One region of the Nocardia tengchongensis genome, then DNA from elsewhere that is predicted to be linked to it. Evidence: riboswitches for the same ligand, from Rfam matches in the RefSeq annotation. Region 1 holds a riboswitch; the other holds the start of a gene.
What was found. Region 1 has a riboswitch for ZMP and ZTP ahead of glyA (serine hydroxymethyltransferase). Riboswitches for the same ligand answer to the same signal wherever they lie in the genome.
Positions count from the first base shown of each region.

Region 1 (10,730 bases):
CACGGCATGTCCCGGGCCTCGTCGAGATCGATGATCGATTCCGCGTAGAGCTTGTCGACGGTGGCGACGGCCACCTCGAGCTCCATCATTCCGGTCCATCCGGAGATGACGACGTCCTGCGCGTGGTATTCCTCGGCCTGCAGGCCGACCGCGCCGGCCTTGACCCGCAGCGGAATGTCCTTGGACACCAGCGAGACCCGCTGCCCTTCGGCGGCCAGGTTGAGCGCGCAGGCCAGGATGCGGGAATCGTTGCTGTCCGTACGGAATCCGACGGGCAGTACCGCGGGGTCGGTGTGGTTCAACTCCACCTGGAGTGTCCCGCCCTGGGTGCCGACCTGCACCCGTTGATCGAGCCGACCGTGCGCCAGCCGCATGTCGTCCAGCATGCGGAGCGCCTCGCGAGCGAACCAGCCGAGTTCGTGGTGGTGGCGTTTGGCCTCGAGCTCACTGATCACCACGAGCGGCAGCACCACGTGGTGCTCGCCGAAGCGGGTCAGGGCCCAGGGGTCGGACAGCAGCACCGACGTGTCGACTACGAAGGTTTTCGGTCCGGAATCGGACGACTGCGAGGCGCGAACTCCCCGTGTCGTGGGCCGCGGGCTCTGGTCGGAGCTGGCGTCCCTGGTGGGAGCGTTGACGGAGCGTGCATCAGTCACGGTGGGCTCCTTTGCCACTCGCGCGACACCGCGCGAGCGTTCTCGCTGGGCCGGTCAGCCTTGGGGTCGTACGACCCGAGGGCCGGGTGCCGGCCCCCTCGTACTGAGTTGCTCAGTCACGATCAGGACCTCCCGTACGAGCCACACCTACGCGGCCCGCACTCCCGACGCTACCGCCGAATTCGCGTTCCGGCTTCTGCTCTGTCGGGCACATTGGTGAAGATCGCGTTAACGCCTGTCCGCTCTGCGCGTTTCGCCCAGTTCATCGAGCAGGATGGGAACGTGGCTGTGCCCGGGTTCTTTCGTGGCCGTGACCAGGGTCAACGGCCCGGCCGCGGCCTCGGACCGGAGGTGTGCCAGGGCTTCCCGGGCCAGGTCCGCGCCGAGCTCGATTCGATACTTGCGCTCGAACTCCGCACGGCGTGTCTCCGGCGCGGCGTGATACCACCTGCGCAGCTCGTTCGACGGCGTCACATCTTTGGCCCATTCGTCAATGGCCGCTTGCTGTTTGCTGACCCCGCGCGGCCAGAGCCGGTCCACCAGCACCCGTCGGCCGTCGGCCGGATCGGGGTCGTCGTACACGCGCTTCACCCGGTACCCCGGCTGCTGTGTCATGGCCTCCATTACAGTCGAGATCATGGCCGAAACCCCGGATCTGGCGACCCTGTCCACCAAGGAATTGCACGACCGCGCCGTGAAGCTTGCCGCCCGCCGCGGCGACGTCAAATTCCTGTGGCAACTGCTCAAGGCGATTCCCGGCGCCGAGGTCGCCGCGGGCAAACAGGGCGAGGGCGAAGTCGACATCTGGAACACCGCGGCCCTGCTCGACGACTACTTCCACGCCGGTGAGGGAAAACTGGGCGAGGTGCTGCGCCCGATGTACCTGGACTACCTCACCAAACACGCCTGAGCCGGCAGACTCGGGCGCCCAGGTCAGGATTCGCGGAGCGGCGTGCCGTGCAATCCCGTGAGCACGGCACGCACGAACGGCACGAAACCCTCCGGCCCCGAGGCGAAGTCCTTCATGTGCACGGTGGTGCGGTCACTGGCTTCGAAGACGGCGCGCACCATCCGCAGCCGATCCTCGAGGTCCAGCCCCGCACCCATGATCACGTGATCGACGGCCGTCACCGCCAGGGTGTCCCGCAGATCCGTCAAGCCGGTGCCCGCGCGAATGTCGACCTCCGGTAGCGCGACCCGCTCGCGCACCTCCTCCACGACTGCCGACTTCAAGCCCAGCAACAATACGGTGGTCGCCATCCCCGCCTCCGATCCCCTTGCAGCATAGGCCGTTCCGCCGACGCGGGCCCTACACTCCGGGGATGACCGCCGACGCCACGCCGGAACTGATCGTCTACCGTCGCCCGGGCTGCCCGTACTGCTCGCGCATGCGCCGGGTCCTCAACCGGCACGGCATCATTCACCGCGAGGTGGACATCTGGCAGGACCCGGACGCGGCCGCTTTCGTCCGCTCGGTCGCCGACGGCAACGAAACCGTCCCGACCGTCGTCTTCCGTGACGGCTCCACCGAACGCAACTGGGTCAACCCGCACCCGAAAGAGCTGATAGCCACCGTCTCCGCGGACGCCCCGCAGCTCACCGGCGGCCCGCGCAAGTTCTGGTCCTTCTGAACGACGAGAGCCCGCCGCGATCGTGAGATCGCGGCGGGCTCATGGTCTTTCGGCGGCGGGTCAGCCCAGCAGGCGCCAGTCCTCGAGGCCCTCGTAGAGCGGGAACTCCTGGGCCAGCTTGGACACCCGCTGACGCAGCGAGTCCAGGTCGGCGGAGCCGGTCAGGGCGGCCGCGATGATCTCGGCGACCTCGGTGAACTGCTCGTCGCCGAAGCCGCGGGTGGCCAGCGCCGGGGTGCCGATGCGCAGGCCGGAGGTGACCATCGGCGGGCGCGGGTCGAACGGAACCGCGTTGCGGTTCACGGTGATTCCGATCTCGTGCAGGAGGTCCTCACCCTGCTGGCCGTCGAGCTGCGAGTTGCGCAGGTCGACCAGGACCAGGTGCACGTCGGTGCCGCCGGTGAGCACGGTGATGCCCTTCTCCTTGGCATCGGCGGCGGTCAGACGCTCGGCGAGGATCTTGGCGCCGGAGATGGTGCGCTCCTGGCGCTCCTTGAACTCCTCGCCGGCCGCGATCTTGAAGGCCACGGCCTTGGCGGCGATGGCGTGCATGAGCGGGCCGCCCTGCTGGCCCGGGAAGACCGCGGAGTTCAGCTTCTTGGCGAACTCCTGCTTGGCCAGGATCAGGCCGGAGCGGGGGCCGCCCAGGGTCTTGTGCACGGTGGAGGACACGACGTCGGCGTGCGGCACCGGCGACGGGTGCAGCCCGGCCGCGACCAGACCGGCGAAGTGCGCCATGTCGACCCACAGGTACGCGCCGACCTCGTCGGCGATCTCACGGAAGGCGGCGAAGTCCAGCTGCCGCGGGTACGCCGACCAGCCGGCGACGATCACCTTCGGGCGGGTGTCGCGGGCGATCTTGCGAACCTCGTCCATGTCGACGCGGTGGTCTTCCTTGGACACGCCGTAGGCGTGCACCTCGTACAGCTTGCCCGAGAAGTTCAGGCGCATGCCGTGGGTGAGGTGGCCGCCGTGGGCCAGGTCCAGGCCGAGCAGCTTCTCGCCCGGGTTCATCAGCGCGGACAGCACGGCGGCGTTGGCCTGCGCGCCCGAGTGCGGCTGGACGTTGGCGAACTCGGCGCCGAAGAGCTCCTTGACGCGGGCGCGGGCCAGATCCTCGACGACGTCGACGTTCTCGCAACCGCCGTAGTAGCGGCGGCCCGGGTAGCCCTCGGCGTACTTGTTGGTGAGCACGCTGCCCTGCGCCTGCAGCACCGCGCGCGGCACGAAGTTCTCCGAGGCGATCATCTCGAGGGTGTCGCGCTGGCGAGCGAGTTCGCCGCCCATCGCGGCCGCGACCTCGGGGTCGAGTTCGGCGAGGGACTGGCTGTTCACAGAGGCGCTCGTCTGGATCGTCACGCCGCCGAGTGTATTGGCCGCCGACGCGGAGTCGGTCAGTGGGTTCTGGGAATCGTGCATGGCGCACCTCCGTCGTCCGGGTACCCCGAATCGGGATTCGGGGATCGCCAGGCACCCAGGCGCGCGGTGCCGGACTTGGGGTGCTTCCCGGTGGTTACTTCCACCTCGAGTGCGCCAGTCGCGGTCCTGCCATCCTAGCCAACCGCGTTAACACTCCTTCGAGTGGACAGAATCACAGATACAGGCTATGGCGGAGCAACAAATCTCGGTAAGGTGACGCACGGCTGACCCAGATAGGTCAGTGTCCTTGGCCCTACCCAGATTTCGAGGAATTGATCACATGCTGTTCAACATCGCTACCGGTGGCCCGACCGACATCCTCTTCACCCTGCTGCGCACGCTGTGCACCGCGTCCAGCGGCGGCGCGTCCTGCACCGCCTGGGGCGCCTGACCCTTCCGGACCTTCGGGGAGTACCCCTCACATGCGGCGGATCGCGCCGGGTGTGAGGGGTTCGTCCAACAGGCGGCGGAATCGCTCGGACCGTTCCGCCGCATCGGCCGCCCGATCCAGCCAGCCGCCGAGCAATCGATAGCCCTCCACATAGGTGGAGATATAGGCCCGCCACAGCGGTGAGGACAGGAAGCGCAGCGACTGCGTGGCCCGCTCCGGCGTGACCAGACTCCAGCGTTGCAGGTACTCCGCGACCTCCGTGGAGTCGCGCCGCCGATCGTGCAGCAGCAGCGCGGCGTCCTGGCGAACACTCAGCAGATTCGCCGACGCGGTCGAGATCCGCTCGGCACGTTCACCATCGAAACGCAGTCCGAGGTCGGCGTAGATCTCCTGCGCCCAGCGGCCCCAGCCCGGGCCGACGATCGACTTCAGGGCCAGATCCGCCAGCCCCTCCGCCATCAGGCACTGCGGGGTGTTGACCACGAACAGCGTCTGCTCGTCCTGCCCGCCGCCGACCAGCCCGGCCTCCTTGCGGCAGTGCTCGGTGTGGTGTCCCGGGTAGGACTCGTGCGCGATCAGGTGCGGCAGCTGCGACAGGTGCTGCTTGAGGTCGGAGTTGATGGCCACCCGGGACTGGTAGTTGCCCAGGTAGTAGTTGAAGCCCGACCACGGCTTGTCGCCCACCACTTCGTATTCCACGTGCTCGTTGTCGGGCAGCGGATAGCGTTCGCGGACCAGCTCGCGCAGCGCGCCGGAGAAGGCGGCCACGCACTCCTTCAAGCGTTCGGGCGGGATCTCGTCCTGGCGGCGGTGCGCGGAGATGCGGTCCAGCAGCGGGCCGTCGCCGGGCAGCACCTCGTCGAGCTGCCGGTGCGCCTCGCGGTAGTCCTCGGTGTCGCCTGGCGCGATGTCCACGTCGAAGTAGGCGCGGACCTCGTCGATGAAGGAGATGTCCTCGCCGGCGAATTTGCGTGCGGAGCATTCCAGCGCGCGCAGGTGCGCGTCCAGGAACTCGACGCGTTCCACGGACAGTCCGGCGTCGGGGAGTTCCTTGCGCAGGCCGGCGGCGCGGTGCGCCAGGTCGCGCGGCTCGGGCATGGGCGCGTTCTCGACCTCGCGGCGCAGGGTGGGGTCGCCGGTGTAGGCGTCGACGAAGCCCTCTTCGAGGCGGTCGAATGCCAAGCCGAGGCGCAGATAATCGGTCACCAAGGGATGCGCTGCCATGCCCCGACCCTATGCAGAGCGCTCGCCTTCGTCATCCGCAGCGCGCTCGCCTTCGCCGTCCCGGCCGCGTGACCGGCGCACTTCGGCCCGGATCAGCCTGTCTCACAGCCTCACCCGACACGCCCGGCCTCTGTGATGTGGCCCATCCCACTCTGGTTACCGGCCAGTAGCAACACCTGGTGTTCACCTCCCTGTTGGAGCCGAGCACAATTCGGCTATGCGTGGAGTGTTGGCGACGCGAGGCGAGTGTCAGATCCCAGGACACGAGTGTCGAATGCAAGGACACGAGTAATGGCACGGATGAGCGAGCCCAGCCCCTACGTGGAATTCGACCGCAAGCAGTGGCGCACCCTGCGCAAGGCGACTCCCCTGGTGCTGACCGAAGAAGAACTGGTCGGCCTGCGTGGTCTCGGTGAGCAGATCGACCTCGAGGAGGTCGCCGAGGTCTACCTCCCGCTGGCCCGACTCATCCACCTCCAGGTCGCGGCCCGGCAGCGACTGTTCGCCGCCACCGCCACCTTCCTCGGCGAGACCCACCCCGACCGCCAGGTGCCGTTCGTGATCGGCGTGGCGGGCTCGGTGGCCGTCGGCAAGTCCACCACCGCGCGCGTGCTGCAGGCGCTGCTGGCGCGCTGGGACCACCATCCTCGGGTGGATCTGGTCACCACCGACGGATTCCTCTACCCGACAGCCGAACTCACCCGGCGCGGCATCATGCACCGCAAGGGCTTCCCGGAGTCCTACGACCGGCGCAAACTGCTGCGCTTCGTCACCGAGGTGAAATCCGGTGCGCACGAGGTGTGCGCGCCCGTCTACTCGCACATCGCCTACGACATCGTGCCCGGCGAATACCACTGCGTGCGCCAGCCCGACATCCTCATCGTCGAGGGCCTCAACGTGCTGCAAACCGGTCCGCGCCTGATGGTGTCGGACCTGTTCGACTTCTCGGTCTACGTCGACGCCCGCATCGAGGACATCGAGAAGTGGTACGTGCAGCGCTTCCTGTCGCTGCGCAAGACCGCCTTCCAGGATCCGAATTCGCACTTCCACCACTACGCGAACTTCAACGATCAGGAAGCCACCAACCAGGCCAAGGAAATCTGGCACAACACCAACCGGCCCAACCTGGTGGAGAACATCCTGCCGACCCGGCCGCGCGCGACCCTGGTGCTGCGCAAGGACTCCGACCACACCATCAACCGGCTGCGGTTGCGGAAACTCTGAATCTCGTGCCTCGCCGCGTGTCCGCGGCGAGGCACCGGGTGGAGGGTTGTAGGTCAGAGCGTCCAGGCGGCGTCCAGCCGGGCGCCCACATCGATGTCGGTGGCGGCCTGGATGTGGGGTTTGCGGATCTCGGTGGCGATGTAGCGCGCCACGAAACGGCGGATCTCGTGATCCACGCTGGCGATGATGCGCAGCAGTTCGCCGCGGCGGGTGGCGCTGGCCACATTGATGCGGACATTGCTGGGCTGGGGTTCGGCGATCTCGATGAGCACCCGGAGCGGTTCGGCGGTGCGGACCGTGAGGTGCAGGTGGATGGTGCCGTCCACGCGGAACGGGTAGCGGTCCACGGCCAGGTCGATGAGCAGGTCCACCTTGAGCGGGATCACCAGATCGAACGAGATGATGCCGTCCACTTCGCGATCGAGGCGGGGTTGCCCGAGCCGCACGGTCGCCGAGAGTTTGGCGAGCTTGCCCGGGCCCGCGCCGATCGGCCCGAATTCGAAGGCCTCCCCGGTGAGCTTCCCGAACGCCCCCGCGATCCGCTCCGGCGAGGCGGCGTACTCCAGGAATCTCCGGCCGAACTCCTCGTAACTCAGGTACGGGACCGCGACTACCTGGGATTCCACCGGGCCACCCAACTCATCACGCAGCTCGCTCATAGCACCAGACGGTACGGCAGCGACCCGCCCGCGAACGTCGAAGCCGTTGCACTGCAACGGAACCGTTGACCGACTGTTGCGGGATCACCCACAACATTCTCGCTTCGTACTCCTGTGACACAGTCACCGGAGTACGAGATAACAGAGGTGGTCAGACGCCGAACCGGCGGTGCCGGGCCGCGTAATCGCGCAGGGCGCGCAGGAAATCCACGCGCCGGAACTCCGGCCAGTACGCCTCGGTGAACCAGATCTCCGAATACGCGCTCTGCCACAACAGGAATCCGGACAGCCGCTGCTCACCGGAGGTGCGGATGACCAGATCCGGGTCGGGCTGGCCGGAGGTGTAGAGATGCTGGCCGATGGCGTCGACGGTGATCGACTGGACCAGATCCTCGCCGGTCTCGCCCGCGTCCATCTCCTGGCGGACCAGCGAACGCACCGCGTCGGCGATCTCCTGGCGGCCGCCGTAGCCGATGGCCACGTTGACGTGTACGCCGGTGCGGCCCTCGGTGCTCTTGGCGGCCTCGCTGAGCCGGCGCGCGAACTCGGCGGGCAGCTGATCGAGCGCGCCCACGATGCGGACGCTCCAATCCTGTTCCGGCGCAGACAGTTCGTCGACGACGTCGGTGATGACCTCGAAAAGCGTGTCGAGTTCGTCGGAATCGCGGCGCAGATTCTCGGTGGAGAGCAGGTAGAGGGTCACCATCTCGATGCCGGCCTCGCCACACCAGCCGACCAGTTCAGCGATCTTCAGCGCACCGACCCGATGGCCGTGCGAGATGTCGCTGAACCCGTTCTCCCTGGCCCAGCGTCGATTGCCGTCACACATGACTGCGACATGCCGCGGATGTTGTTTACCCGCCAGCTGCTTGGCCAGCCGTGCCTCGTATACGCGATATGGGAGTCCACGCACCTGACCCACGAACTTCACGGCCGCAACCCTACGCTCACCCGCCTCCCCGCGTATTTTGCCGGTCGAAAGAGCCGTAGAAACTTTCCCACCGGCCGGCGGTCGGGCGCCGAGACAACCTACGGTACCGTAGGTTACCGAGGAGGAACATATGGCCGACAGCGTGCAGCCCGTTGATCACACCGCGGGTCTGGTCGAAACCGTCCGCGACGAACTGGCTCTCATCAAGCCCCGCCTGCGCGGCTGGATCCATGCCTGGGCCGTCGGGGTCGCCGCCATCGCGGTGATCGTGCTGGTGTCGGTCGCGAGCACGGTGTCGGCTCGAGCCGCCTGGTCGACACTGGTCTACGGGATCACCGTGTGCGGGGTGTTCGGGATCAGCGCCACCTATCACCGGGTGAACTGGAAGACCGACCGCGCCCGCATGTGGATGAAGCGGGCCGACCATTCGATGATCTTCCTTTTCATCGCGGGCAGTTACACCCCGTTCGCGCTGCTGGGGGTGCGCGGCGCCGCGGGAAACGTGCTGCTGGGCATCGTGTGGGCGGGTGCGCTGGCGGGGGTGGCGTTGAAGATGCTGTGGCCCACCGCACCTCGATGGGTCGGGGTGCCGCTGTATCTGCTGCTGGGGTGGGCCATCGTCCCGGTGGCCGGGACGCTCATCGCGAATGTGGGCTGGACACCGGTGATTCTGCTGCTCGCGGGCGGGATCGCCTACAGCGTGGGCGGGATCCTGTACGCGTCGCGCTGGCCGGATCCGTGGCCGGAGGTCTTCGGGCACCACGAGTTCTTCCACGCGGCAACGGTCGTCGCCGCGCTGTGCCACTACATCGCGGTCTGGCTGGTAGTGCTGAGCTGACGGAGTAATTGCCCACAAACGTGCAATCTCCCCCGAAAGGTCTCTAAAGTCTGCGACGTGACCAGCAGACTCATCCTGTGGGCGCTGCGGGCGCCGGGGGGTCTTTCTGCTGTCGTCATGGCGTGCAACCTCGGCGGCCTCGCGGTGATCACCACCGAACTGTTCCTGAGCGGATTCCTGGGCCGGCTCGGTTCGAATTGGATCTCGACCTTCATCGGGGTATCGATCTATCCGGCCATCGGCGCGCTCGCCGGCATCGTGCTCGCGGTGCGCGATCGGCGGCACTACTTCGGCTGGCTGGATCAGCATCGGCCGCCCACCGAACACGAGGCGCGGCGACTGCTGCGGCTGCCGCTCGCGATCACCATCCGGGCGCTGGCCATCTGGCTGCCGGGCGTGATCGTGGCGGCTGCGATCTTCGCGCACGCCACCGAGGACCGCAGCTTCCCCGTGGTGCTGTCCATGTTCACCCTCGGCGGGCTGGAGTCGGCGGCGCTCACCTATCTGATCGTGGACCGGCTGATCCGGCCGACCATTCCGGTGGTGGCGGAAGTGCTCGACGAGACCGCGCACTGGAGCAACACCGTGCTGGCACGCGTGGTGGTCACCTTCGCGGTGGCGGGCGCGGTGCCGCTGCTGATGCTGATCACCGTGCTCGCGGATCCGTCCACCGACGCCGATGACCGCATCCGGACCGGCATCTATCTGGCCATCGTCGGCCTGTCGGCGGGTGTGGTGGCGACGGCGGCCCTGGCTCGCGCGGTGGCCACCCCCATGCACACCCTGCGTGACGCGCTCGACCGGATCGCGCACGGCGATCTGGAGGCGCGGGTCACCATCAACAGCACCAGCGAGATCGGGCGGCTCGAGCATTCGGTGAACGAGCTGGCCGCCAATCTCAATGAGCGCGAGCGCATGCGGACCGTCTTCGGCCGGCACGTCGGCGAGGAGGTGGCGGAGCGCGCGCTGTCCGGCAGTCCCAGCCTGACCGGCGACATGCGGGAGGCGACCGCGTTGTTCGTGGACGTGACCGGTTCGGTCGCCATGGCCACCGAACTCGCCCCGCACGATTTCGTGGCCAAGCTGAACCGGCTGCTGACCATCGTGGTGGCGGCCACCGAGGACAACCACGGCCTGGTCAACAAGTTCGAAGGCGATGCGGCGCTGTGCATTTTCGGTGCGCCGATCGCATTGGACGACAACGCCACCCCCGCCCTGGTCGCCGCCCGCCGCATCCGCGACGAGGTGGCGGCGCTGGGTGAACTCGAGGTCGGCATCGGCATCGCGCGCGGCTGTGTCTTCGCCGGTGACGTCGGCACCGACACCCGCCTCGAATTCACCGTCATCGGTGACGCCGTCAACGAGGCCGCCCGCCTCACCACCGAGGCGAAACTGGTTCCCCGCCGCATCCTCGCCAGTCAGGCCGTCATAGACGCCGCCTCCGACGCCGAGCGCAAACAGTGGACCCTGCACGACACTCTCCACCTCCGCGGCCGCAAGGAACCCACTCCGAGCTGGACCGACGTGACGTCCGAGTCCCCCGCGTCGCCCCGCCACAACGGCACCGCCCCGTCGGGCGCCCACCAACAGGCCGCACCCCCACCCCCGGAACCCGCCGAGCGCTGATCATCCAACCCGCTCGAGGCCGGTCTGCGAACCGAACGGGACCTGGCAATACTTCAGTGAAGAACATGAGCTGAACACGGTCGGACTGTATGGCGGCCCGAACCTCCCGGGCAACGGAATATGCGCGACGG
Region 1 covers NZ_BAAGUM010000006.1:882,788-893,517, forward strand. Annotated here, with positions in the region: gene ACYVKL_RS15125 (PhoH family protein) at 1-656, opposite strand, end outside; gene ACYVKL_RS15130 (DUF488 domain-containing protein) at 885-1,271, opposite strand; gene ACYVKL_RS15135 (hypothetical protein) at 1,294-1,566, shown strand; gene ACYVKL_RS15140 (hypothetical protein) at 1,590-1,916, opposite strand; gene ACYVKL_RS15145 (glutaredoxin domain-containing protein) at 1,979-2,287, shown strand; gene glyA (serine hydroxymethyltransferase) at 2,348-3,646, opposite strand; ZMP/ZTP riboswitch at 3,753-3,838, opposite strand; gene ACYVKL_RS15155 (DUF885 domain-containing protein) at 4,125-5,321, opposite strand; gene coaA (type I pantothenate kinase) at 5,613-6,545, shown strand; gene ACYVKL_RS15165 (hypothetical protein) at 6,599-7,204, opposite strand; gene ACYVKL_RS15170 (isoprenyl transferase) at 7,356-8,135, opposite strand; gene trhA (PAQR family membrane homeostasis protein TrhA) at 8,266-8,973, shown strand; gene ACYVKL_RS15180 (adenylate/guanylate cyclase domain-containing protein) at 9,031-10,599, shown strand.

Region 2 (10,730 bases), on a different contig from region 1:
CATTCATAGGCTTCGAGCTTGGCCCGGTTGTAGCGTTTGGGGCCGATCAGGGCCGCCAGGAAAATGGAGAACACCCCGAACGCGGCGGCGACCGCGCCGAGAACCAGGGTCGGTACCTCGATATTCACTTCAGCACTACCCCTCCTGCGAACTGGACGACGCACTACGGACGGCAGCGGGCGCGGAGGGGTGATGATGTCAGTGGTGCATGGCAGTCATGCATCTCCCCGCGCTCCTGTGAGCTACGGCACAGATTACAACTCGCACGAGAAGATACATGACGATTCGCGATCGCGTTTGATCGAATTCGGAACGGTCTTTTATGACCGATTGGACGCAATCACTTTTGTCCCGTGACACGGGTTTGCCCTGGTCGCACCGGGCAGTGGAAGATCAGACCGCGAAGCTATTACCGAGCACACTCAGGACAGCGTCGGTCAGCCGGATGGGGTCGATCGGGTGCGGCACCGCCGCCTCCGCGCGCGACCAATTCGCCAGCCAGGCATCATCGGGCCGGCCGGTGAGCACCACGATCGGCGGGCACTCGGCGATCTCGTCCTTGAGCTGCTTGGCCAGGCCGAGCCCGCCCTCCGGGGCCGACTCGCCATCGAGGATCAGCAGATCCAGTCCGCCGGCGTCCATCCGCTCCAGGACCACCGGCCCCGTCGCCACCTCGATGTAGTCGATCGGCGGCAACTCCGGATGCGGCCGTCTACCCAGCGCCGTCATGACCTGGCTGCGGGTATCGGCATCACTGCTGTAAACGAGGACCCGCACGGCGGCGGGACGTTTGGCATCGGCCACGTTCCGCATGCTACGTCGCAGATGGGGGAGCGTGGGGCAGCTTCACCGGAACTCGTGCACGCGTCGCGGAATCGCCTGTCGCGCAATGCGTCGATCGCGGGTGGTTCATAATCCGCGACCGGTAGCGTCCCGCGAATGGGGGGAGGCATCACGCAACGCCTCATCGAAACCGACGTGTGGACGGACGAGCTGGTGGGGCAAGCGAATCGCATTCCGTAGCAACCATGTTCACATCGCCCTCGGGTATTCGGGCGCCTGCGAAGCGTTGCGGCGGCGGCCCGGGACCGCGATGGTGCGCGGCTGAAGAGTTGCCAGTCGTTAGCTGCAATGGCTGATCGATGCCCGGGACCGGCTTCGGCTCGATACTCGGATCCTGCATCTGTTCCGCACCTACGTGTCGGGAGGGGCTGCACGGTCGGGATGCGGGATTCAGTGTTGACCGGGGGAGGCCGCCTCCCCGGTCAACCGGGTATGACGACGGGGAGGCGACCTCCACCCCTCGAACAGTCCCGGGGCGCATGAGCCCAGGAACCGTCGCACAATCTAGCGCGACCGAGCCGCTCTTTCGGCTCGACACTTGCGACGGATCGTGCCATTCACCCGACTTCGCGCGCCGAATCCAGCCGTCTATCGGGCTACCGAATTCGTCGTCGATGCCCTCACGGCCGCTTATGCATCGAATCGCAATCTTTGCTGGTCACGGGCGGCTATCAGCGGCATCCTAGTAGTCATCGACAGTCCCGAGCGTTGGGCGGTGGGCATATGCGAATCTCTGAAATCCTGCGCCGGAAGGGCAGTGAAGTCGTCACGATTGCACCCGATGCAACAGTGCGCGAACTGCTCGACACCCTGGCCGTAAACAACGTGGGCGCGGTCATCGTCTCCACGGACGGCGTCGCCATGACGGGCATTGTTTCCGAACGAGACATCGTCCGCAGCCTGCACCGCGACGGCGCCGCCCTCCTCGACGCCCCCGTCGCCACCATCATGACCGCCGCGATCCACACCTGTTCCCCCGACGACCACGTCGAAACCCTCAACGCCACCATGACCGAACACCGCATCCGCCACCTCCCGGTCCTCCGAGACGGCCAGATGATCGGCATAGTCAGCATCGGCGACGTAGTGAAGAGCCAAATCTCCGAACTCGAAACCGAACGCGACTCCCTGGTCCGCTACCTCCACGGCTGACTGGGCGGTCAGTGGTGGAACATGCGGAGGTCGGTGCGGGTCAGGGATATGTGGTGGTCGCGGCACGCGGCGGCGATGGTGTCGTGTTGGAGGGCTCCTGTTGGTTCGACGATCGCCGATACACCGAATGCTGCGGCGGCGTCCACGTTGTCCCGGAACGGGAGGTAGCCGTCGGAGACCATGGTGAGGCCGGTCAGTCCTCGGGCCCATTCGGTGCGGTCACGCTCCTCGATCGGGGTGCCCGGGCGGGTCAGGAGGTTCGCGAGTTCACCGTTTTCTCGGGTGGTGACGGTGCCCGCGGCGAGGCCGATCTGCCAGTTCAGCCGTTGCTGGCGGGGCATATCCGTCGGGAGTGGGAGGGTTCGGATGTTGTGGTGGCGGCGCATCCACCAGGTGCGTGCCTTGGCACCCGCGAGGTGGGTGCAGTCGATGCGTGACTGCTGGCCGGCTCCGACTCCGACGGTCATTCCGTCACGGATGAGAACCACCGTGTTCGACTGGGTGAAACGGGCGGTGATCATGCCCAGCAGCGCGTCAGTGGTGGAGCTGTCGGAGAACGCCGGTTCGCCGACGGGGTGGAGCAGCTCGGCGGTGATCGGCTCACGATCGTGGTCCTGCTCGATCGCGACACCGAACACCGTGCGGATCTCGGTAGCCGGGGGACGGAAGTCGGGGTCGATGTCGACCACCAGGAAGCGGCCGCGTTTCTTGCGGGCCAGCTTGGCGACGGTGCCCGGCGCGTAACCGGGCGCGATGATGCCGTCGGACACCACCGTCGCCAGCAGGTCGGCCAGCTCGTCGTCCACGGGATCGGAGACCGCGATCAGGTCTCCGAAAGACGATCGCGGGTCGGCGTCGCGGGCCCGGACATACGCCGCGGCAACCGGTCCCAGCCCTGCCGTGCCCAACCCCCAGGTCTCGCACATGGTTTCGTCGAGCATCCCCGCCACTGCCGCCCCGGCCGGGGAAACATGCTTGAACGAGGCAGCGGCCACCTTGCCCGTCGCGCTGCGCGCCTCGGCAACCAACTGCCAGGCATTCAACGCATCGAGGTAGTTGATCATCGACGCCGACCCGTGCAGCACGCGGACATGCCGGTCACTTCCATCGACGATCCGGGCCCGCTGATGAGGATTCATGCCGTACCGCAAATCCATGTGGTGCACCACTTCCTGAACTCAGGTTCGGGAGCACCCAGGCGGACGACGCTCCGATCTCGCGCTTCCTCGTGGTGAGACCCACGTGACGCCAGTCGCACCCGCCACTCTAGATCACGCCGCCGATGGCCGGGGATCGGGTGATTGTGGCCCGGGCGGGGTGCGCGCGGGCCACGGGCCGGGTGTCAGTCGGTCCAGATGGACAGGTACCACTGGCCGTCGGCGCCCTGGGTGCATTCGTAGATGTCGTCGCCCGGGGTGAGCTGGGTGCCGTCGGGGCGGGTGAAGGTGCCGGTCTCGCCGTCGGCGTCACAGGCGGCTTCGGTGGGGTAGCTGCCATCGACCTGCCATTCGGTGTCCTTGCCGGCATGGGCGGTGCCCATCGCGGCAATCAGACCGAGGGTGACCAGGGAGGTCGTAACAAGCTTCTTCATACGTCTTGCATCCTTTTCACGAAAGAGCCCGGTCGATGGTCTCAGGTGAGATCGTCTGGCCGGGCCGCCACACGGATACTCCACCACGGAGGTCCGACAATTCCGAAACCGCCTGCCAGACCCCTTGCCGCTCAGAACCTTCCGCTCCCAGGCCGCTGCTGCGCGGGCGGCCTAGGCTGGGCGATATGAGCGGCGACCTTGGTCAGCGCGTGCAGTCGGTTCGGAAGCGTCGCGGTCTCACACAGCGCGAACTGGCTGCGAACTCAGGTGTTTCGCTATCGCTGATTCGGAAGATCGAGCAGGGGGAGCGGGACGATACCCGCATCGAGACGCTGCGGCGGCTCGCTGTCGCGTTGGGGTGCCCACTCACCGCGTTGATCGGTTCGGCACCACGTGCGCCGGAGAGCAGAAACGGCGCGATGTGGATGGCGACTCGGCGGGCGATCGAGGCACCCGCCGAGCGAGTCCGGGCGGCGCCGCCCGCGGAAGGCGATGTGGCCGAGACACTTGCCGCGGCGGTCCGGCTCTATCACGAGAATCGATATGAGCTCCTGGCGAGAATTCTGCCGGGCCTGGTGGCGGACAGCGAGGTCGTCTCGCCGCAGCTGCGGGGCCGCATTCTGCAATTGACCGGCTCGGTCCTGGTGCAGACACGGCAATTACGCACCGCGCGCACCGTTCTCGACCGCGGGCTCGCGGCGGCTCAATCGAGTGAGGACGTTCTCGACAGCGCGTCCATGGTCGTCACGCTGTGCTGGCTCCTTCTGGTGGAGGGGCGGTTTCAGCAGGTCGACGAATTGGCGATCGAATGGGCGGACAGGATCGAGCCGCGGATATCGACCGGCACCGAACGTGAACTCTCCACTTGGGGGTGGCTGCTGCTGCGCGGATCGGCCGCGGCGATACGCGACAACCGGCCCGATGACGCCGACGACATGATGCGCTTCGCTCAGGCGGCCGCGGTGGCCGTCAAACGGGAACCACGTGGATATCAGGACTATTGGACGACATTCGGTCCGGCCACGGTGGCGATGAAGCGGGTCGAGAATGCGGTCATCGACGACCGGCCCGATCTCGCGGTGCGCCTGGCCCGCGAAGTCCCCTCCGGGTTGCGCCCGACCTCCGACAATCGCAACCGGCACCTCCTCGATGTCGCTCGCGCCCATCTGGATCTCGCTCGCCCCGAACCGGCCCTGGAGATCCTGCTCAGGCTCTCGAATGAGGCCCGGCCCTGGCTGATCGAGCAGCGGCTCGCCAAGGACCTGCTCACCAGCCTCATCGGCAGACGCCGGACCCTCACCACGGAAATGCGCGGTCTTGCCGACCTGATCCACCTCGAATACTGAGTGCGCTCGTGGCACTTTCGGGCGTGGTCGCTCGAAAGTGCCATTGCCGCCGGATTTCTGCGGGCCGATCCTGGGCTCAGCATCCACCGGCAGCACGATCGACGAACGAGAGGGCGAATCATGAACCCCGGGGCGCTGGGTTTTCTCCGCGAAGATGTGTCCGGGTCACGCCGGCAGTGGGATGAACGGCAGATTCGGGTTCTGGCGGAGCGTTTGGGGTATGACCTTCGGAAGATTGCGGTGCTGGGGGCTAATACAGACCGGCCGGTTTATCGGTTGCAGGTGTTGGTGGGCAATTTGGGAGTTGACGCGGTGATCGTGCCGAGCCTGGCGCATTTCGAGGATGGGGTGGTGCCGGGCGAGTTGGTGGAGCGGGCGGATGTCATTACGGTCAGGCCGGAGGAGACTTACGCTCGATGGCTGATTCCGCCGGATGCACCGGCGGATAGTGGGTCTCGGTAGGCGGCGTGGGGTTGACACGCCAAAGCTCGTTTCGCCGAATGAGGGATCGGTGAATCATGATCAACTGGTGCCGTGTCGTCCGATGGGAATAGGTGGGTCGCGAACGTTGATGTCGAAAGTGAATAACTCGGCGGCGCAGCGGTTCTCGACCGGTTCGGGGAGCCTGGTATGAGGCCCCACTTCTCTCGCAGCACGTTTCTGCGCGGCGCGTTCGGAATCGCGGTCGCCGGTGTGGGATTCGCCGGGGCGACCCGGCTGCCCGCCTCGGTCGCGGCGCCCGACACCGGATCCGCGGGCGGGAACGCGGGGGCCGCCGGCAGCGCTTCGGGGTCGGGCACCGGCAGCTTCGACCCGAAATGGCGTGCATTGCAGGGCAAGCTGCGCGGTCGGCTGATCACGCCCGGTGACCTGGGCTATTCGGACGCCAAGCAGGTCTTCAACACCCGGTTCGACCCCGACATGCCCGCGGCGGTCGTGCAGGTCGCCGAGACCGGCGATGTGGCCACGGCCTTCGAATTCGCGGCCGAGAACGACCTGCGGGTGGCCCCGCGCGCCGGCGGCCATTCCTATGCGGGGGAGTCCACGGCGACCGGCACCCTGATCATCGACGTGCGCGGGCTGCGCGGCGTGCGGGTCCAGGGCGAACAGACCGTGGTCCGCGCGGGGCACACCCTGTACGAGATCTATCAGGAACTGGACCGGTTCGGGCGGAGCCTGCCGACGGGCATGTGCCCCACCGTCGGCGTCGCGGGCCTCACCCTGGGCGGCGGGCTCGGATTCGAATCCCGCGCCTACGGACTCACCGGTGACCGTCTCACCGCGGCGACCCTCGTGCTGCCGGACGGCAGCATCACCGAAGTCTCCGACGGCAACCGACCGGACCTGTTCTGGGCGCTGCGCGGCGGTGGCACACTGCTCGGCGTCGTCACCTCGCTGACCTTCGACACCATCCCCGCCACCCCGAAAGATGTGGTGCGCCTGACCTTCTGGGGCGAGGACGCGGAACACGTCATCAGCGGCTGGCAGGAATGGCTGCGTGCGGCCCCGCGCGAGCAGTGGGCCGATGTCAGTGTGGACGCCGACGGATCCGGCGGACTGCACTGCTGGTTGCAGTTGGTCTGCCCCGCGGGTTCCGCCGAACCCGTGACGGCCGCACTCGTCGACGCGATCGGCATCGCGCCGCGGGAAGCCGACGTCCGCACCCTCAGCCACATGGAGACCGTGCTGTACCTGGCAGGTGGCGTCGTCGACCAGCCCCGCGCGGAATTCACCAACGGCTCCGACATCGTCCCGGCCCTCACGCCCGACGTCACCGCCGCCATCCTCGACGTGATGACCCGGTTCTCCAGCGTCGGCGGCACCGGCTGGGTCCAGATCAACACCCTCGACGGCGCCATCCGCGACCTCACCCCCACCGCGACCGCGTTCCCGTGGCGCGAGCACGCGGCGCTGGTGGAATGGGGTGCGTTCGAACCGATCCCGCACGACTCCGCCCTGACCTGGCTGTCGGACGCGCACGCCACCCTCGCCCCGCATTCGGTCGGCGCGTACGTCAACTATCTGGAGCCGGGCGACCCGCTGTCGCGCTACTACGGCGCGAACTACCCGCGCCTGGCGAAGCTCCGCAACCTCGTCGACCCGAACACCCTGATCCACTCGACCCTGGCACCCTGACCCGGCGCTACTGGTCCAGGGCCTCGATGAGGGTGTCGAGGCCCGAGCCGACCGATGCGCGCTGGGCGGGAGTGAGGGTTTCCAGGGCGGCCGCGAATCGTTGGATTCGCGCAGAGGTGAGGCCGGTGACCAGGTCGTGGGCCGCCGCGGTGGCGGTGAGGAGCTGGGCCCGGCCGTCCTCGGGATCGGCGCCGCGAGTCAGGTAGCCACCCTTTTCCAGGCCCGTCACTATGCGGGACATGGTGGGGGCGCTGACCCGTTCGATATTGGCCAGATCGCCGAGGCGCAGGGGGCCCGAGCGGGCCACCGTCGCCAGGGCGGAGGCCGCGCCGGAACTCAACGCTCCGATGTCGCCGGCGTGACGCAACAGGCGCAGCAGGCGGCCGATGGAGTGATACAGGTCGGCGGCCTCGGTGAGCAGTTCGGGGTCGGCGACACTGGCGGGCTCGGGCAGCGTGATCTCCTCCGTCAGATTCCCTCGCGGGCGGCTTCACGCAATTCGGCCGCCTCGTCCGTGACAGTCGGGCTACCGGCGAACCAGGAGGCCGCCGCGCCGATCAGCATCATAATCGCGGCTCCCAGGAAGACCACGACCAGTCCCGAGTGGAACGGGCCGGAGATCAAGTGCGGGAAGAACTCCTGACCGGTCAGCACGTCACCGTGGACGCCGGGCTGATCGAGAGTGCCGGTGGGGCCGAGCAATTCCTTGATCGGGTTGTAGCCCAGGAACGCCGCGAACAGGCTGCCCACCGGAGGCATGTCCGAGATCGCCGCGGCCGCCGGCGCGGGCACACCCTGCTGCTGCAGGCCCGTATTCATGGCGTCCGGCAGCGTATTCGACAGGCCGATGATCATCAGCGAGAAGAACAGGCCGATCGACAGCGCCATACCGCCGTTGAACAGCGTGCCGCGCATGCCCGAGGCCACACCGCGCTGGGCGGCCGGCACCGACGACATCACCTCGGCGGTGTTCGGCGAGGCGAACATACCCGAGCCGAGACCGTTGAGGGCGATGACGAGCGCGAACACCCAGTAGTCGAAGTCGACCGGCAGCACCACCAGCAGCACGAACGTCAAACCGGTGATCAGCATGCCCACGGTGGCGAACAGCCGCGCCCCGTACTTGTCCGACAGCTTGCCCGAAACCGGGCCCGCGATAAGGAATCCCACGGTCAGCGGCAGCAGGTAGATGCCCGCCCACAGCGGCGTCTGCTCGAAGGAGAACCCGTGCAGCGGCAGCCAGATGCCCTGCAACCAGATGATCAGCATGAACTGCAGACCGCCGCGGCCCAGTGAGGACATCAGCCCGGCGATATTGCCCAGCGCGAACGCCCGGTTCTTGAACAGCGCCATATTGAACATCGGCTGCGCGACCTTGGTCTCGATCACGTAGAACACCGCCAGCAGCGCGATGCCGCCGATCACCGCGCCCAGCACCCACGGGTTGGTCCAGCCGGTCTTCGAATCCCCGTGCGGCTGAATGCCGTAGGTGATGCCGGTGAGCAGCGCCGTCAGACCCAGCGCGAAGGTGATGGTGCCCGGCAGATCCAGTGAGCCCGGGTTGCGCTGGCCATTGTCGTGCAGCGAGCGGTACGACCAGATGGTGCCGAGGATGCCGAACGGCACGCTCACCCAGAAGATGGCCTTCCAATCCCACTGCGACAGCACGCCGCCCATGAGCAGACCCAGGAACGAACCCGCCACGGCCGCGACCTGATTGATGCCGAGCGCGAACCCGCGTTCCTGGGCCGGGAACGCGTCGGTGAGGATCGCGGTCGCATTGGCCATCAGCATCGCGCCGCCGACACCCTGGATCACGCGCCAGGCGATCAGCCAGACCGCGCCGCCGCCGTGCGTGAACGGATCGAACGACAACGCCACGGCCGCAAGGCTGAACACCACGAACCCGTAGTTGTAGATCTTCACCCGCCCGACCATGTCGCCGAGCCGCCCGAACATCACCACGAGCACGGCCGAGGACAGCAGGAAGCCCATCATCAGCCACAGCAGGTAGCTGACGTTGGCCGGTTCCAGGGGGTTGAGCCCGATGCCGCGGAAGATGTCCGGCAGCGAGATCGTCACGATCGACGAGTTGATGGTGACCATGAGCATGCCCAGCGTCGTATTCGACAGGGCCACCCACTTGTACCGCGGGTGATCGTGCTCGATCCGGAGTCGTCTCCGAATGGTCTGGACGTCACCGGCATCCAAACCGGTGGTAGGGGCCGCAGCCATCAGAGCCTCCCGCAAGTCTACGAACGAACTACGCAAATATAGTTGCATGTCGCTAACTAATGAAATCGGATGAGGCTCACTGACCGGGCCGGGTCGTCGGGAATACCCGGTCCGGCCAGGTCAGGCGTGCGGCCCTGCGACTTCAGCGCGATCGAGGAACCGGGAGGTTGGGAGTGATAAAAGGCCGGGGGAGAGGGTGAACGTCGGCACGACGAGGGGGTTCGGGGAGGGCCGCGGCGGGGGGATCGGATCGGTGGTCGACGATTTCGGCGGGCCGCCGGGGCGAGCCGACTTCTCCTGTGTGGCACGGCTTCCCCAGCGGGGTCACAGATTCGACACACCCGATTTCGGCCCCGGTCAACACGCGTGTCGCAGCGCACCTGTCTGGCATGAAATGCAGTTACGCTGCTATTCGGGATCTCCGCCTGCGGTATCGAGCTCGTACGCCTCTTCGAGAACGAGAACAGGATCCAGTTATGCGACATGCGCTCATGACCGCCACGGCCGGGACTGCCGCGGTCAGTGTGACTCTGGCCGGCCTATGGGCCTGGGGTGCCGACCCGGTCCGGGCTCAGGCGCCCGCCGGGGATATGTCCGGCGCGGGAATCCACATCGTGGCGTCGGTCGACACCGTCGGGGTGAATCCGCCCGGTAACCGGACGCCGAACTTTCTGATGACGTTCTCGCATGCCGCGCAGATGTCGGGCAATTACTCGGTCACCGTGGACGGTGGCCCGATCTCGTCCGGTCAGGCCGTCGCGGGCTTCATCCTCGGCTGCGGGATCACCGTGGCCGGCGGCGTCACCGTCGGAATCGAGCCCAACCAAGGTTTGGCTGCCGCCATCTCCCCATCGGTGACCCCGCCGAGCGCCTCCGTCAGCCCGCCGAGTGGGACGGTCACACCCAGCGCTTCGGTCACCCCACCCGACATCAGCCTCGGCCCCAGCGTGGGCGGGGCGCTGGGGTTGACCGAAGTCTTGACGGCGACCTTGGGGCCCGGTCAGGTCACCACCGCGACCACGGCGACCGCGGCGCTGGACAACACCACCGAGTTCCCGTATCAGATCATGTTCAACAACGCCGCGTTGAACGTCGCCCAATGCGCGTCGCCGGTGTCGGCGGTCCCCTTCGTCACCGCCACCGTGGCAACCCCGAGGGGCGTGGTGCAGACCACCGCCTACGGCGACCAGTTCACCTTCTGAACCCTGGTCGGCGCGCCGATCGGGCGCCCTGCCTGCCGCCGAACCTACGGCGTGGGCAGTTCGGGGCGCGGCTTACCCGGGGCGACGGTGCGGGCCAGAATGCCGAGGGTGGCGCGCAGTCCGCTTTCGGGGATGACCGGGAAGATCTTGGCGTCCTTGAATTCCTGTGGAACGGCGGACCAGTCGTAGTAGGACGTCACGAGGGTGCCCGCCTCGATCGGCTCG
Region 2 covers NZ_BAAGUM010000015.1:265,111-275,840, forward strand. Annotated here, with positions in the region: gene ACYVKL_RS27695 (NADH-quinone oxidoreductase subunit A) at 1-128, opposite strand, end outside; gene ACYVKL_RS27700 (Rv3143 family two-component system response regulator) at 394-813, opposite strand; gene ACYVKL_RS27705 (CBS domain-containing protein) at 1,567-1,995, shown strand; gene ACYVKL_RS27710 (phosphoribosylaminoimidazolecarboxamide formyltransferase) at 2,004-3,152, opposite strand; ZMP/ZTP riboswitch at 3,181-3,261, opposite strand; gene ACYVKL_RS27715 (hypothetical protein) at 3,338-3,586, opposite strand; gene ACYVKL_RS27720 (helix-turn-helix domain-containing protein) at 3,622-4,932, shown strand; gene ACYVKL_RS27725 (hypothetical protein) at 5,053-5,394, shown strand; gene ACYVKL_RS27730 (FAD-binding oxidoreductase) at 5,563-7,068, shown strand; gene ACYVKL_RS27735 (MarR family winged helix-turn-helix transcriptional regulator) at 7,076-7,435, opposite strand; gene ACYVKL_RS27740 (MFS transporter) at 7,537-9,303, opposite strand; gene ACYVKL_RS27745 (MspA family porin) at 9,780-10,505, shown strand; gene ACYVKL_RS27750 (SRPBCC family protein) at 10,550-10,730, opposite strand, start outside.
Region 2: another riboswitch for ZMP and ZTP. It lies ahead of ACYVKL_RS27710 (phosphoribosylaminoimidazolecarboxamide formyltransferase); the one in region 1 lies ahead of glyA (serine hydroxymethyltransferase).